DNA from 2 places in the Streptomyces sp. NPDC001315 genome. Region 2 is predicted to be linked to the other one. Evidence: predicted binding sites of a transcription regulator. Region 2 holds the regulator's gene; the other holds the start of a gene.

Region 1 (7,365 bases), on a different contig from region 2:
CGGCCCGGGCCGCCGCAGCCAGGCGCTGGGGCCTGGAGAAGGTCCCGCTGACACCCCCGCGGCCCCCGGCGAGGAAGCCGGAGATCACCGCACGCGACGGGTTCGAGGTCCATGGCCAGGAGGAGCTGAACCTGCCCCCGGTCTTCACCACGATCCCCACCGAGCAGAAGGTCGTCTTCCTCACCATCGACGACGGCTCCGAGAAGGACCCGGCGTTCCTGCGCATGATGAGCGACCTGAAGATCCCGTACACCGCCTTCCTCAGCGGCTACCTGATCAAGGACGACTACGGCTACTTCAAGAAGATGCAGGGCAGGGGAGTGGTCCTGAACAACCACACCCTCCACCACCCGTACCTGCCCGGCCTGTCGTACGAGGAGCAGAAACACGAGATCTGCGGCATGCAGGACGTGATCGAGAGCCACTACGGCAAGCGCCCGACCGTCTTCCGCCCGCCCTACGGCAACTACAACCAGGACACCCTGCGCGCCGCGAAGGCCTGCGGTATCAAGTACGCCCCGATCTGGGACGAGGAGGTCTTCGTCGACCACTGGGAGTACCGCGAGTGGGACCAGGGCCTGCACCCCGGAGACATCGTCCTCACCCATTTCCGGGGCCCGACCGACTGGGCGGGCACGATGCCCGACATGATCCGCCGGTTCCTGAAGAAGGTCACCGACGAGGGGTACGCGGTGGCCCGCCTGGAGGACTACCTGTGAGGCTGAGGGCGCTGACCGCGGGAGTGCTGGCGTCGGCCGTACTGCTGACCGGCTGCGCCCAGTCCGTCGACCCGATCGAGCGGCTGGGCAAGAAGGCGGCCCAGCGGGTACGGCCGCACAGCCCTGCCGGGCAGCAGGCGTACCGCCACTGGGGCCTCACGGCTCCACTGACCCCGGCCCCCGAGCCGGCGGTCCGGCCGCTCACCGATCGCGCCGGTCCGGCCGATCCCGCTGGTCCCGCCGGTCCGGCCGATCCCGCACGTCCCGCCGGTCGCGGCCTCCCGCTCGTGGTCGACCACGTCCCGACCCGCGACAAGGTCGTCTTCCTCACCTACGACGACGGCGCCGAACGCGATCCGCGGTTCGTCGACATGGTCCGTGAACTACGGCTTCCGGTCAGCATGTTCCTCACGGACAGCGTCGTCGGACCGGCGTACGGCCACTTCGCCCGGCTGCGGTCGGTCGGCGCGAGCCTCCAGAACCACACCCTCGACCATCCCTCCCTGCGCGGTCTGCCCTACGCCGGTCAGCGCGCGGAGATCTGCGGCCAGCAGGACAAGCTCCGGGCCCGTTTCGGCGTGCGCCCGCGCCTGCTCCGGCCGCCCTACGGCACGTACGACGCCGCCACGCTGCGTGCCGCCGCCGACTGCGGTGTCTCCGCGGTGGTGCTGTGGCGGGTGTCGATGGGAGCGGACGACCTGACCTACGCCAAGGGCTCCCACCAGCTCCTCCCCGGCGACATCGTGGCCGTCGGCCCGGACGAGACGACGACCCCGACGCTCAGGCAGCGCACGACCCGCCTGCTGCGCCGGATCCAGCGGCAGGGCCTGACGGTGGGACGTCTGGAGGACTACCTGTAGCCCGAGCGGCCCCCCGCCCGACTCGGTTGACCGGCGGTCAGTCCGACCAGGGCGCACCCGGATTCCCGCGCCGCGCCGCAGCGCAATTGGCACTCCGCTTGACCGAGTGCTAATCGCGGTCATAGTCTCGGCCCTGGCACTCCCCCCTGGAGAGTGCCAACACGCGACGGGCAGGTCCGGCACCCGCGACGACGGATCGACCTGGTCGCCACCTCAGACAGTTAACCCCGTGAGATCTCCGAAGGGGGAGGTCGGATCGTGACGACCGCCAGCTCCAAGGTTGCCATCAAGCCGCTCGAGGACCGCATCGTGGTCCAGCCGCTCGACGCCGAGCAGACCACGGCCTCTGGCCTGGTCATCCCGGACACCGCGAAGGAGAAGCCCCAGGAGGGCGTCGTCCTCGCCGTGGGCCCGGGCCGCTTCGAGAACGGCGAGCGCCTGCCGCTCGACGTCAAGACCGGCGACATCGTGCTGTACAGCAAGTACGGCGGCACCGAGGTGAAGTACAACGGCGAGGAGTACCTCGTCCTCTCGGCTCGCGACGTGCTCGCGATCATCGAGAAGTAGTTCACCCGAAGATTTGCTTTGTGAGCTGCGCCCCTGGCCACCCCGCTGACGCCGGGCGGCGAGGGGCGCAGTTCTTTCATACGAGTTCCGAGAGGGCTGAAACGCTCCCATGGCGAAGATTCTGAAGTTCGACGAGGACGCCCGTCGCGCCCTCGAGCGCGGCGTCAACAAGCTTGCCGACACGGTGAAGGTGACGATCGGCCCCAAGGGCCGCAACGTCGTCATCGACAAGAAGTTCGGCGCCCCGACCATCACCAACGACGGTGTCACCATCGCCCGCGAGGTCGAGATCGACGACCCGTACGAGAACCTCGGCGCCCAGCTGGTGAAGGAGGTGGCGACCAAGACCAACGACGTCGCTGGTGACGGCACCACCACCGCCACCGTGCTCGCCCAGGCGCTGGTGCGCGAGGGCCTGAAGAACGTCGCCGCCGGTGCCTCCCCGGCCGCCCTGAAGAAGGGCATCGACGCCGCGGTCAAGGCCGTCTCCGAGGACCTCCTCGCCTCGGCCCGTCCGATCGACGAGAAGTCCGACATCGCCGCGGTCGCCGCGCTGTCCGCCCAGGACCAGCAGGTCGGCGAGCTCATCGCCGAGGCGATGGACAAGGTCGGCAAGGACGGTGTCATCACCGTCGAGGAGTCCAACACCTTCGGTCTGGAGCTGGACTTCACCGAGGGCATGGCCTTCGACAAGGGCTACCTGTCGCCGTACTTCGTGACGGACCAGGAGCGCATGGAGGCCGTCCTCGACGAGCCGTACATCCTGATCAACCAGGGCAAGGTCTCCTCCATCCAGGACCTGCTGCCGCTGCTGGAGAAGGTCATCCAGACCAACTCCTCGAAGCCGCTGCTGATCATCGCCGAGGACGTCGAGGGCGAGGCCCTGTCGACCCTGGTCGTCAACAAGATCCGCGGCACCTTCAACGCGGTCGCGGTCAAGGCCCCCGGCTTCGGTGACCGCCGCAAGGCGATGCTGCAGGACCTGGCGATCCTCACCGGTGCCACGGTCATCTCCGAGGAGGTCGGCCTCAAGCTCGACCAGGTCGGTCTGGACGTGCTGGGCTCCGCCCGCCGCGTCACCGTCACCAAGGACGACACCACGGTCGTCGACGGTGCCGGCAACGCCGAGGACGTCGTCGGCCGCGTCGCCCAGATCAAGGCCGAGATCGAGAACACCGACTCCGACTGGGACCGCGAGAAGCTCCAGGAGCGCCTCGCCAAGCTGGCCGGCGGCGTGTGCGTGATCAAGGTCGGCGCCGCCACCGAGGTGGAGCTGAAGGAGAAGAAGCACCGTCTGGAGGACGCCATCTCCGCGACCCGCGCCGCGGTCGAGGAGGGCATCGTCTCCGGTGGTGGCTCCGCGCTGGTGCACGCCGCCAAGGTCCTCGAGGGCAACCTCGACAAGACCGGCGACGAGGCCACCGGTGTCGCCGTGGTCCGCCGCGCGGTCGTCGAGCCGCTGCGCTGGATCGCCGAGAACGCCGGCCTCGAGGGCTACGTCATCACCTCCAAGGTCGCCGAGCTCGACAAGGGCCAGGGCTTCAACGCCGCCACCGGCGAGTACGGCGACCTGGTCAAGGCCGGCGTCATCGACCCGGTGAAGGTCACCCGCTCCGCCCTGGAGAACGCCGCCTCCATCGCCTCCCTCCTCCTCACGACCGAGACCCTGGTCGTCGAGAAGAAGGAAGAGGAAGAGCCGGCCGCCGCGGGCCACGGTCACGGCCACTCCCACTGAGGCACGCGCCACCGCACCACCGGAAGAAGCCCCCGTTCCGAATACGGAACGGGGGCTTCTCCCCCTCGCGGGCGGCTTGTCGCTCCTTGGCGCGCTGTCAGAGCTCCAGCGAGTCCAGCACCCCGAGCTGCGCCATCAGCCCCAGCCTGTCGTACTGCCACCACCCCTCGACGATCTTCGCGTCCTCACCGCACCGGAAGACGGTCGTGCCGGTCATCGACACCTGCTTCCCGGTGGCCGGAATCCCCAGGAAGTCGCCGCGGTGCGTGCCCTGCCAGGTCCAGCGCGTGGACACCCGGTCGCCCTGGGCGATCTGGTCCTCCACGGTGAACGCGAAGTCGAACGCGCCCCGCCACATCTCGATCTCGCGCCGCATGTTGTCCAGCCCGAGCGTGTCCTGATCGTTGGCGGGATCGTGGTCGTGGTAGTTCTCCGCCAGCACGTCGTTCAGCGGCGGAAGTTCACCCCTGGCGGCCACCTGCTCGAAGAACCTGCGCGCGTTGCCCGCGTACAACTGCTCGTCCCGCACCACTTCGAGGTCCGTGAACGTCGGCATCTCGTCGCAGAGGGCGACCATCTCCTGGAAGATCTTGTCGGTTTCGGGGAGATTCGAGTTCCGCATCGCGTCCTCGTACGACGGGAACTCCACGATCTCGATGATGTGCGACGCGTCGGACCTGTCCCTGCCGAGCAGGTCGTGCGTCGCGGTCCGCTTCCCCTTGGTCTGTTCGACCCACGTGTCCATGAGCCGGTTCATCTCGTCGAACCGACTCGTCCTGCACTCGATGAGCTGTACGAACGTCATGACGCCGCCTCCGGCCCCCCTGGGTCCGGTCCCTCACGCCCATTCTCCCACCGGAGTGGCGACGTCACCCCCTTCGTACCGAGCCTCGCCCGAGGGTCACTGCGGCCCGTACTTGCGCCCCGTCTTCGAGGTGACCCCGCCCAGCAGCCCCCGCGGTGTCACCTTCACCAGCCCCATCAGTGCCTTGTAGCGCGGGTCCGGAACGGACAACGACTTCCCGCGCGCCAGATCGTTCAGCGCCGCCGCGACCAGCTTGTCGGCATCCAGCCACATCCAGCCCGGAATGTTGTCCGTGCCCATCCCGGCCCGCTCATGGAACTCGGTCCGCACGAAGCCGGGGCACAGCGCCATCAGCCGCACGCCGCTGCCCGCCAGATCCCGCGCGGCTCCCTGCGTGAACTGCACGACCCACGCCTTGGACGCACCGTACGTACCCCGGGGGACGAAGGCGGCGACCGAGGCGACGTTGACGACTCCGCCGCGACCGCGCTCCCGCATTCCCCCGGTCGCCGCCGCCGTCAGCCGCAGCACCGCCTCGCAGTGCACCTTGAGCATCTTCAGCTCGTCGGCCATCGACACGTCGAGGAAGCGGCCCTTGTTGCCGAAACCGGCGTTGTTGATCAGCAGGTCGACGGGGTTCCTCCGGTCGCCGAGCCGGTCGGCCACCGCGTCGATGCCGTCGTCCGTCGCGAGGTCCGCCGTCAGCACCTCCGCCTCGATGCCGTGCCGGTCGTGCAGTTCCGTCGCCTGCTCCCGAAGCCGCTTGGTGTCGCGTGCCACCAGCACGAGGTTGTGCCCGTCCGCGGCCAGCCGCCGCGCGAACGCGGCACCGATGCCCGCGGTCGATCCCGTAATCAGAGCCGTTGTCATGGCGCAAGCGTAGTTACCCGGACGGTGTGCGTCCGCTCTCTGCACAGGGCCTCCCGCTGGTGAACAGCGGTGTGCGCCGGACTTGCCTGACGAAGATTCAGACCTTGTGCTGCTCCGCGTACTTCCGTGCCGCCGCCAGCGACTCCGGATGCAGCGCCTCGCCCGCCGCGAGCAGCCGCGGCAGCAGTTCCCGCTCGGTCGTGACCGCCCTGAACTGGAGGGCCACCGTCACCTCGTGGGCAGGCCGGTGCACGATCTCGACCCGGTCGCCCGCCCGTATCTCACCCGGCTCGATCACCCGGAGGTAGGCGCCGGGCGCGCCCTTGCGCGTGAACCGCTTCACCCACCCCCGCTCACCCAGATGGTCCTGGAAGGTGCGGCACGGAATCCGCCCACAGGTGACCTCCAGCACCAGCTCACGCCCGATGCGCCAGCGCTCGCCGATCCGCGCGCCGGACACGTCGAGGCCGGAGGTCGTGAGGTTCTCGCCGAACGCGCCGTTGCCGAGCGTCCGGCCCAGCTCGCGCTCCCAGTCGTCGAGGTCCTCGCGCGCGACCGCGTACACGGCCTGGTCGTCGCCGCCGTGATGGCGGGTGTCGCACACCGCGTCCCCGGCCAGCCCGCTCGCGCCGGTCCCCTTGGGCCCGGGCGCGGACACCCGCACCGGCCCGTCCGACGGCTGCTTGTCGATGCCGGTCAGACCCTCCGGCTGGTCCGTGTAGGGCACGGCCCGCGGGCGGCCCAGGTTCACCGAGAGAAGCTTCATGGACGCAGGCTAAAAGGCCGACCCCCAAAGCGTCGACGCAATATCGGGCGCCGCACCCAAGGCCGACTTATGCTTGAAGGGTGATCGAGGCCCGTCATCTCCGCGTCCTGCGCGCCGTCGCCGCCACCGGCTCCTTCTCGGCGGCGGGGCGTGAACTGGGCTGCACCCAGCCCGCCGTGAGCCAGCAGATGAAGGCACTGGAGGCGTCGGCCGGCACCCCGCTGCTCATCCGCAGCGGCCGCGAGATGCGTCTGACCCAGGCGGGCGAGGCCCTCGTCCGGCACGCGGCCGGCATCCTCGCCGGACTCACCGCGGCCGAGGAGGAGATCGCCGCCATCGCGGGCCTGCGGGCGGGCCGGGTCCGGCTGGTCTCCTTCCCCAGCGGCAGCTCCACGCTCGTGCCCACCGCCCTCGCCGCCCTGCGCGCCGCGCACCCCGGCACCCGCGTCTCCCTGGAGGAGGCCGAGCCGCCCGAGTCGGTCGAGAAGCTCCGGGGCGGCGACTGCGACGTCGCGCTCGCCTTCCGCTACGAGAACGCGGCGGGCGCGGAGGAGTGGGACGACCTCGTCGTACGGCCCCTGCTGACCGACCGGCTGGTGGGCCTGGTGCCGGAACGTCACCGGCTCGCGCGCGCGGAGTCCGTGGCCATCGGCGAACTCGCCCGGGAACCATGGATCGCAGGCTGCCCGCGCTGTCGTGGCCAGCTGGTGGAGGTGTGCGAGAGCGCCGGCTTCTCCCCGCGCATCGATTTCGCCACCGACGACTACCCGGCGGTGGTCGGCCTGGTGGGCGCCGGTCTCGGCGTCGCCGTCCTGCCCCAGCTCGCCGTCGAGTCCGTACGTCCCAGGGGCGTACGCACAGTGACGGTGGAGCCGCCGGTGCGGCGGAAGATCGTCGCGCTCACGCTGCCCGACCTGGCTCAGGTGCCGGCGGTGGCGGCGACGCTGGAGCAACTGGAGCGGGCTGCAGTCCGCTAGCGGACGCTCCCCGAATGGTCAGGGGCAGGCGTACCGTGCTCTGCGGTTTTGCTTGCAGATGCTTGC
Region 2 (7,365 bases):
CGGTCACATGGTCGATGAGCCGCTCCACGGAGCCCAGCAACTCCGGCTCCAGGTCCTTGTAGGACTCCACCCGCGCCAGAATCGCCTGCCACACCGCGCCCGTGTTCTCCGGCCACCCCAGTGCCCGGCACACCCCCGTCTTCCAGTCCTGCCCGTGCGGGATCCGGGGCCACGCCTCGATCCCCAGGGACGACGGCTTCACCGCCTGCCAGATGTCGATGTACGGGTGGCCCACCACCAGCGCGTGTTCGCTCGTCACCGACGCGGCGATACGGGACTCCTTGGAGCCCGGCACCAGGTGGTCCACCAGGACACCCAGGCGGGCGTCCGGGCCGGGGGAGAACGCGGCGACGATCGACGGGAGGTCGTCGACGCCCTCCAGGTACTCCACGACCACGCCCTCGATGCGCAGGTCGTCGCCCCACACCTTCTCGACCAGCTCGGCGTCGTGCCGGCCCTCCACGTAGATACGCCCGGCGCGGGCCACCCGCGCGCGTGCGCCGGGGACGGCGACCGAGCCGGATGCCGTACGGGTGGGCCGTGGCGGAGCCGAGGACGACGGGCGGACCAGCGTCACCACCCGGCCCTCCAGCAGGAAGCCCCGCGGCTCCAGCGGGAACACCCGGTGCTTGCCGAAGCGGTCCTCCAGCGTCACCGTGCCCGCCTCGCAGCGGATCACCGCCCCGCAGAAACCGGTCCCGGGCTCCTCGACCACCAGGCCGGGCTCGGCGGGGACCTCCGGGACCGGCTTGGGCTTCTTCCACGGCGGAGTCAGGTCGGGTGAGTACTGGCGCATTCGGATGACGATAGGAGAAGCCGTCGGCGTGTCGTGGACGAGGGCTCACGACACGCCGAAACACTCCGCCGGCGCGTGCCGCTGCGCCCGTACGAAGGTCCTGGACGCAGGACTCGCTCCCGCTCAGCCTCCAGGAACGGTGGGTGAGTGCGAGAAAGCACACACGGCCGCCGGCGATCGCCTCCGCCTGCCCGCGCAGCCGGGCGCCCTTCGCGAGGATCGAACCGGCGTCGATCGGCAGAGCCGAACCGTCCCCCACGACCAGCCCCACCGCGCAGTCCCACACCGGAAGACGGCACCGTCCGACCCCTCGGTCAGCCGCTCCCACCCCAGCTCTTCCCAAGTCACCGTCATGCGGCGACGCTAGCCGTGGGAGCGGGCCCGTCACGTCGTCGCAGGCCCAGCCTTGCCCGGGGCGTACCCCACGGCCGTACACTGGCTCGGGGAACGCTGGCACTCGCGCTCGCAGAGTGCCAGGCGGAAGGCCACGGGGACGACATTCCGGGAGGTGTGCGCGAGATGCTGAGCGAACGCAGGCTTCAGGTGCTGCGCGCCATCGTCCAGGACTACGTCGGTACCGAGGAGCCCGTGGGCTCCAAGGCACTCACCGAGCGGCACAAGCTCGGCGTCTCCCCCGCGACCGTCCGCAACGACATGGCGGCCCTCGAGGACGAGGGGTACATCGCCCAGCCGCACACCAGCGCCGGGCGCATCCCCACCGACAAGGGCTACCGGCTGTTCGTCGACAAGCTCGCGGGCGTCAAACCGATGACGGCGCCCGAGCGGCGCGCGATCCAGAACTTCCTCGACGGGGCCGTCGACCTCGACGACGTGGTGGCCCGGACCGTACGGCTGCTCGCGCAGCTGACCCGGCAGGTCGCCGTCGTGCAGTACCCGTCGCTGACCCGCTCGACGGTGCGGCACGTGGAGCTGCTGGCGCTGGCGCCGGCGCGCGTGATGCTGGTGCTGATCACCGACACCGGCCGGGTCGAGCAGCGCGTGGTCGACTGCACGGCGCCCTTCGGCGAGACCTCCCTGGCGGATCTGCGGGCGCGGCTGAACAGCCGGGTCGCGGGGCGCCGGTTCGCGGACGTACCCCGTCTCGTGGAGGATCTGCCGGACGCCTTCGAGGCAGAGGACCGCGGCACGGTCTCGACGGTGCTCTCCACTCTGCTGGAGACGCTCGTCGAGGAGAACGAGGAGCGGTTGATGATCGGCGGCACCGCCAATCTGACCCGCTTCGGACATGACTTCCCTCTCACGATCCGTCCCGTCCTCGAGGCGCTGGAGGAGCATGTCGTGCTCCTCAAGTTGCTTGGCGAGGCGGGAGATTCGGGCATGACCGTGCGGATCGGTCACGAGAACGCCTATGAGGGACTCAACTCCACTTCGGTGGTGTCGGTCGGCTACGGTTCGGGCAACGAGGCGGTCGCCAAGCTCGGCGTGGTCGGACCGACCCGCATGGATTACCCGGGAACGATGGGAGCGGTACGCGCAGTGGCACGGTACGTCGGACAGATCCTGGCGGAGTCCTAAGTGGCCACGGACTACTACGCCGTTCTCGGCGTGCGTCGCGACGCGTCGCAGGAAGAGATCAAGAAGGCCTTCCGGCGGCTCGCGCGCGAGCTGCATCCGGACGTCAACCCCGATCCGAAGACCCAGGAGCGGTTCAAGGAGATCAACGCCGCTTACGAGGTGTTGTCGGACCCGCAGAAGAAGCAGGTCTACGACCTCGGCGGCGACCCGCTCTCCCAGTCGGGCGGGGCCGGCGCGGGCGGCTTCGGCGCCGGTGGCTTCGGCAACTTCTCCGACATCATGGACGCCTTCTTCGGCACGGCGTCGCAGCGCGGACCGCGCTCGCGCACGCGCCGGGGCCAGGACGCGATGATCCGGCTCGAGATCGAGCTGGACGAGGCGGCCTTCGGCACCACGAAGGACATCCAGGTCGACACGGCGATCGTCTGCTCCACCTGCAACGGTGAGGGCGCGGCGCCGGGGACGAGTGCCCAGACGTGTGACATGTGCCGCGGTCGCGGCGAGGTGTCGCAGGTCACGCGGTCCTTCCTCGGCCAGGTCATGACGTCCCGCCCCTGCCCCCAGTGCCAGGGCTTCGGGACCGTCGTGCCGACCCCGTGCCCGGAGTGCGCGGGCGACGGCCGGGTGCGGTCCCGTCGGACCCTGACCGTGAAGATCCCGGCGGGTGTCGACAACGGCACGCGTATCCAGCTGGCCGGTGAGGGCGAGGTCGGGCCCGGTGGCGGTCCCGCCGGTGACCTGTACGTCGAGATCCACGAGCTGCCGCACGCGATGTTCCAGCGGCGCGGCGACGACCTGCACTGCACGGTGACGATCCCGATGACGGCGGCGGCCCTCGGCACGAAGGTGCCGCTGGAGACCCTGGACGGCATGGAGGAGGTCGACATCAGGCCCGGCACCCAGTCCGGCCAGTCGATCCCGCTGCACGGCCGTGGCGTCACCCACCTGCGCGGCGGCGGCCGGGGCGACCTCATCGTCCACGTCGAGGTGCAGACCCCGACCAAGCTCGACCCCGAGCAGGAGCGCCTGCTGCGCGAGCTGGCCAAGCTGCGCGGGGAGGAGCGTCCGCAGGGGCAGTTCCAGCCGGGGCAGCAAGGGTTGTTCTCGCGGTTGAAGGACGCGTTCAACGGTCGTACGTGAGCTGCGGGGCGGCTGGGGGTCCGGGGGTCGTCCCCCGGGCAGGCGCGGTCAGCCGGGGCAGCAAGGGTTGTTCTCGCGGTTGAAGGACGCGTTCAACGGTCGCTGAGGTCCCCTCTCCCCCTGGCCTGTGCCAGGGGGGAAGTCTCGATTCGGACTTGTTCGAAGGACGTGACAACATGCCGTCATGTCCTCCGCACTGACCGATCTCTGCCCCCATCCGATCGTGCAGGCCCCCATGGCGGGCGGCGTCTCCGTGCCGCAGCTCGCCGCCGCCGTCTCCGAGGCGGGCGGGCTCGGGTTCCTGGCCGCCGGGTACAAGACCGCCGACGGCGTGTACCAGGAGATCAAGCAGCTGCGGAGCCTCACAGCCCGCCCCTTCGGCGTGAACCTGTTCATGCCGCAGCCGGAGTTCCCCGGTGCGAGCACCGGCTCCACTGCCGACGCCGCGCCCCCCGCGGCCGGCGCCGTCGAGGTCTACGCCCACCAGCTGGCCGGCGAGGCCGCCTGGTACGAGACGGAGCTCGGCGACCCGGACAGCGGGCGTGACGACGGGTACGAGGCCAAGCTCGCGGTGCTGCTGGACAACCCGGTGCCGGTGGTGTCGTTCCACTTCGGCGTCCCGAGCCGGGACGTGCTGGAATCCCTGCGCCGTGCCGGCAGCCTCACGTGGGTCACCGCCACTACCGTCGAGGAGGCCCTCGCGGTGGAGCGGGCGGGCGCCGACGCGGTGATCGTGCAGGGCGTCGAGGCGGGCGGCCACCAGGGAACCCACCGTGACATCCAGGAGAACGACGGCTGTGGCATCGGACTGCTCGCGCTGATCGCGCAGGTCCGTGAGGCCGTGAGCCTCCCGCTGGTCGCCGCCGGCGGCATCATGCGCGGCAGCCAGATCGCCGCCGTGCTCGCGGCGGGCGCCGGTGCGGCCCAGCTCGGCACGGCGTTCGTCGCCACCCCCGAGTCGGGCGCCCACGCCCTGCACAAGCAGGCGCTGACCAACCCCCTGTTCGTCCGCACGGAGCTGACCCGCGCCTTCTCCGGGCGCCCGGCCCGTGGTCTGGTCAACCGCTTCCTGCGTGAGCACGGGCCGTACGCCCCCGCCGCCTACCCGGAGGTCCACCACCTCACCTCGCCGTTGCGCAAGGCCGCCGCCAAGGCCGGTGACGCGCAGGGCATGGCCCTGTGGGCGGGCCAGGGCCACCGGATGGCCCGCGAATTCCCCGCCGGGCAGCTGGTCGAGGTGCTGGCGGCCGAACTCGACGCGGCCCGGGCGGCGTTGTCGGAACGGGGTGAGGTCCGGTGACCGCGCCCGTCTTCGTCGTCGAGGACGTCCGCGCCGACGGCGCCGGGCAGTACGTCCTCGACGGGCCCGAGGGGCGGCACGCGGTCTCCGTGAAGCGGCTGCGGCCGGGCGAGGCCGTCGTCCTCACCGACGGCGCCGGACGCTGGGCCGAGGGCGAGGTCGCGGCCGCCGAGGGCAAGGACCGGCTGATCGTCGACCTGCGCGAGGTGCACGAGGAGCCCCGGGCGGCGCCCCGTATCACCGTCGTGCAGGCGCTGCCCAAGGGTGATCGCGGCGAGGTCGCCGTCGAGACGATGACCGAGGTCGGCGTCGACGCGATCGTGCCGTGGGCGGCCTCCCGCTGCATCACCCAGTGGAAGGGCGAGCGCGGGCTGAAGGCGCTCGGCAAGTGGCGGGCCACCGCCCGCGAGGCCGGCAAGCAGTCCCGGCGGGTGCGCTTCCCCGAGGTCGCGGACGCGGCGACGACCAAGCAGGTTGGCGCACTTCTGGCCAAGGCCGACTTCGCCGCCGTACTCCACGAGAGCGGTGACGCCCCGCTGGCCGCCGTCGAACTGCCTGCCGAGGGCGACATCGTGCTCGTGGTCGGACCTGAAGGCGGTGTGTCCCCCGAGGAGTTGGCGCTGTTCGAGGAGGCGGGCGCGCGACCGTACCGCCTGGGGCCGAGCGTGCTGCGCACCTCGACCGCCGGGACCGCGGCCGCGGCCCTTCTCCTCGGCCGCACCGGCCGCTGGTCCTGACCGCCGGGAGGTCGCCGTGGAACTCGCCCAGGTACGGCTGCTCGTCACCGACTTGGCCGCTGCTACGTGCTGACCCGGGCTCGCATTGTGACCGCATGCGGTCTACCGTCGTGCCGCCACGAGTGGCACGATGCCCTCCATGGGGGCATTGAGGCGGATTTGGGCCCGCCCGCGCGGGACGCGGGTGGTGGCAGTGGCAGGGTGTGCGATGGTCGCCGTGGGTGGCCTCGTGGCGTGCGATCCGGGTGGGCTGAATTCGGCCTCGGTGGCGTACACGACCGACCGGACCGCGACGAAGGAACTCGAACGGCAGCACGTGAACGTGCGGTGGCTCAGCTGCACCGCCAACTTCGGTGACCATGCGGCCACGGCGAGCGCGAACTCCGTCGCCTCCGTCGACTGCCAGGGCGAGACCGACGACGCGAAGGACATCACCGTCACCGGGAAGGTCACCCGGGCCGTCGACGGTGCGTGCGTGCGCGGGGACCTCACCGCCAAGGTGGGCGGCAAGCCGTGGTTCCATGTGAGCGGGCTCGGCAACTGCGACGCCACGCCCTCGCCCGTCAACGGGGGCGCCGGCGGGCAGCAGGGACAGCCCACCGCCACGGTGACCGTCACCAGGACCGTCTGGTGCACGAACAGCGACCCGCGGTGCCGGCCCGTCGAGGGCAAGTGAGAGATCCGTTTCCCTGTCAGCCGGCGGCGGCGCTGCATAGGCTGATCGTGTGACACAGTCCGCAGCAGCAGCATCGCCCTCGTCGGCGTATCTCCGCTTCCCGCATCTGCACGGCGAGTTGGTGGCCTTCACCGCCGAGGACGACGTGTGGCTCGCGCCCCTCGACGGCGGGAGGGCCTGGCGGGTCAGCGCCGACAACGTGCCCGTGACCCTGCCGCGCATCTCGCCCGACGGCACCACCGTCGCCTGGACCTCCACCCGTGACGGCGCCCCCGAGGTGCACATCGCCCCGGTCGACGGCGGCCCCGCCGAGCGGCTGACGTACTGGGGCAGTTGGATGACCAGGGTGCGCGGCTGGACCCCGGACGGCGAGGTCCTCGCCACCAGCACCCAGGGTCAGGCCAGCCTGCGCCGCAGCTGGGCGCGCGCCGTCCCGCTCGACGGCGGGCCGGCCGCCGTGCTGCCGTACGGGCCCGTCGGTGACGTGGCGTACGGGCCGCACACCGTGCTGCTGTCGGCGCCTATGGGGCGTGAGGCCGCGTGGTGGAAGCGGTATCGCGGCGGTACGGCGGGCAAGTTGTGGATCGACCGTGCCGCCGAAGGTGAAGAAGGGGACGGCGAATTCACCCGGCTGCACGAGGAGTTGGACGGCAACATCGAATACCCGGTGTGGGTGGGCGAGCGCATCGCCTTCCTCTCCGACCACGAGGGCACCGGCGCGCTGTACTCCTCCCTCGCCGACGGCTCCGACCTGCGGCGTCACACCCCTCTCGACGGTTTCTACGCCCGGCACGCGGCGAGCGACGGCAGCCGTGTCGTGTACGTCTCGGCCGGTGAACTGTGGCTGCTCGACGACCTCGACGGGGCCGAGCCGCGCCGGCTCGACATCCGGCTCGGCGGGCAGCGCACCGACCGGCAGCCCCGCCCGGTGAACGCGGCCCGCTGGTTCGGCTCGGCCTCCCCCGACCACACCGGGCGCGGCAGCGCGGTCGCCGTGCGCGGTGCCGTCCACTGGGTCACCCACCGCGCGGGACCGGCCCGGGCGCTCGCCGCGCGGCCCGGTGTACGGGCCCGGCTGCCGCGCACCTTCCGCACGGAGGGCGAGGAATGGGTGGTGTGGGTGACGGACGCCGAGGGCGACGACGCCTTGGAGTTCGCGCCCTCGACCGGCCTCGCTCCC

The links. Region 2 encodes HrcA, which represses chaperone genes, less so after heat shock. Its sites were predicted from a motif close to TTNGCACTCNGNNNNNCNGAGTGCNAA; they were not measured.
Region 1: groES (co-chaperone GroES) is a predicted target of HrcA. The motif match lies at 1,666-1,692, and genes of this name have one in related genera.

Annotation. Positions count from the first base shown of each region.
Region 1 covers NZ_JBIAWZ010000022.1:74,357-81,721, forward strand. The annotation lists gene ACFY16_RS36090 (polysaccharide deacetylase family protein) at 1-719, shown strand, start outside; gene ACFY16_RS36095 (polysaccharide deacetylase family protein) at 716-1,579, shown strand; gene groES (co-chaperone GroES) at 1,838-2,146, shown strand; gene groL (chaperonin GroEL) at 2,256-3,881, shown strand; gene ACFY16_RS36110 (ester cyclase) at 3,979-4,686, opposite strand; gene ACFY16_RS36115 (SDR family NAD(P)-dependent oxidoreductase) at 4,783-5,556, opposite strand; gene ACFY16_RS36120 (MOSC domain-containing protein) at 5,654-6,322, opposite strand; gene ACFY16_RS36125 (LysR family transcriptional regulator) at 6,403-7,299, shown strand.
Region 2 covers NZ_JBIAWZ010000001.1:216,847-224,211, reverse strand. The annotation lists gene ACFY16_RS01050 (DUF3097 domain-containing protein) at 1-796, opposite strand, end outside; partial or broken gene ACFY16_RS01045 (MBL fold metallo-hydrolase) at 936-1,150, opposite strand; gene hrcA (heat-inducible transcriptional repressor HrcA) at 1,316-2,332, shown strand; gene dnaJ (molecular chaperone DnaJ) at 2,333-3,472, shown strand; gene ACFY16_RS01030 (nitronate monooxygenase) at 3,657-4,772, shown strand; gene ACFY16_RS01025 (16S rRNA (uracil(1498)-N(3))-methyltransferase) at 4,769-5,509, shown strand; gene ACFY16_RS01020 (hypothetical protein) at 5,649-6,185, shown strand; gene ACFY16_RS01015 (S41 family peptidase) at 6,235-7,365, shown strand, end outside.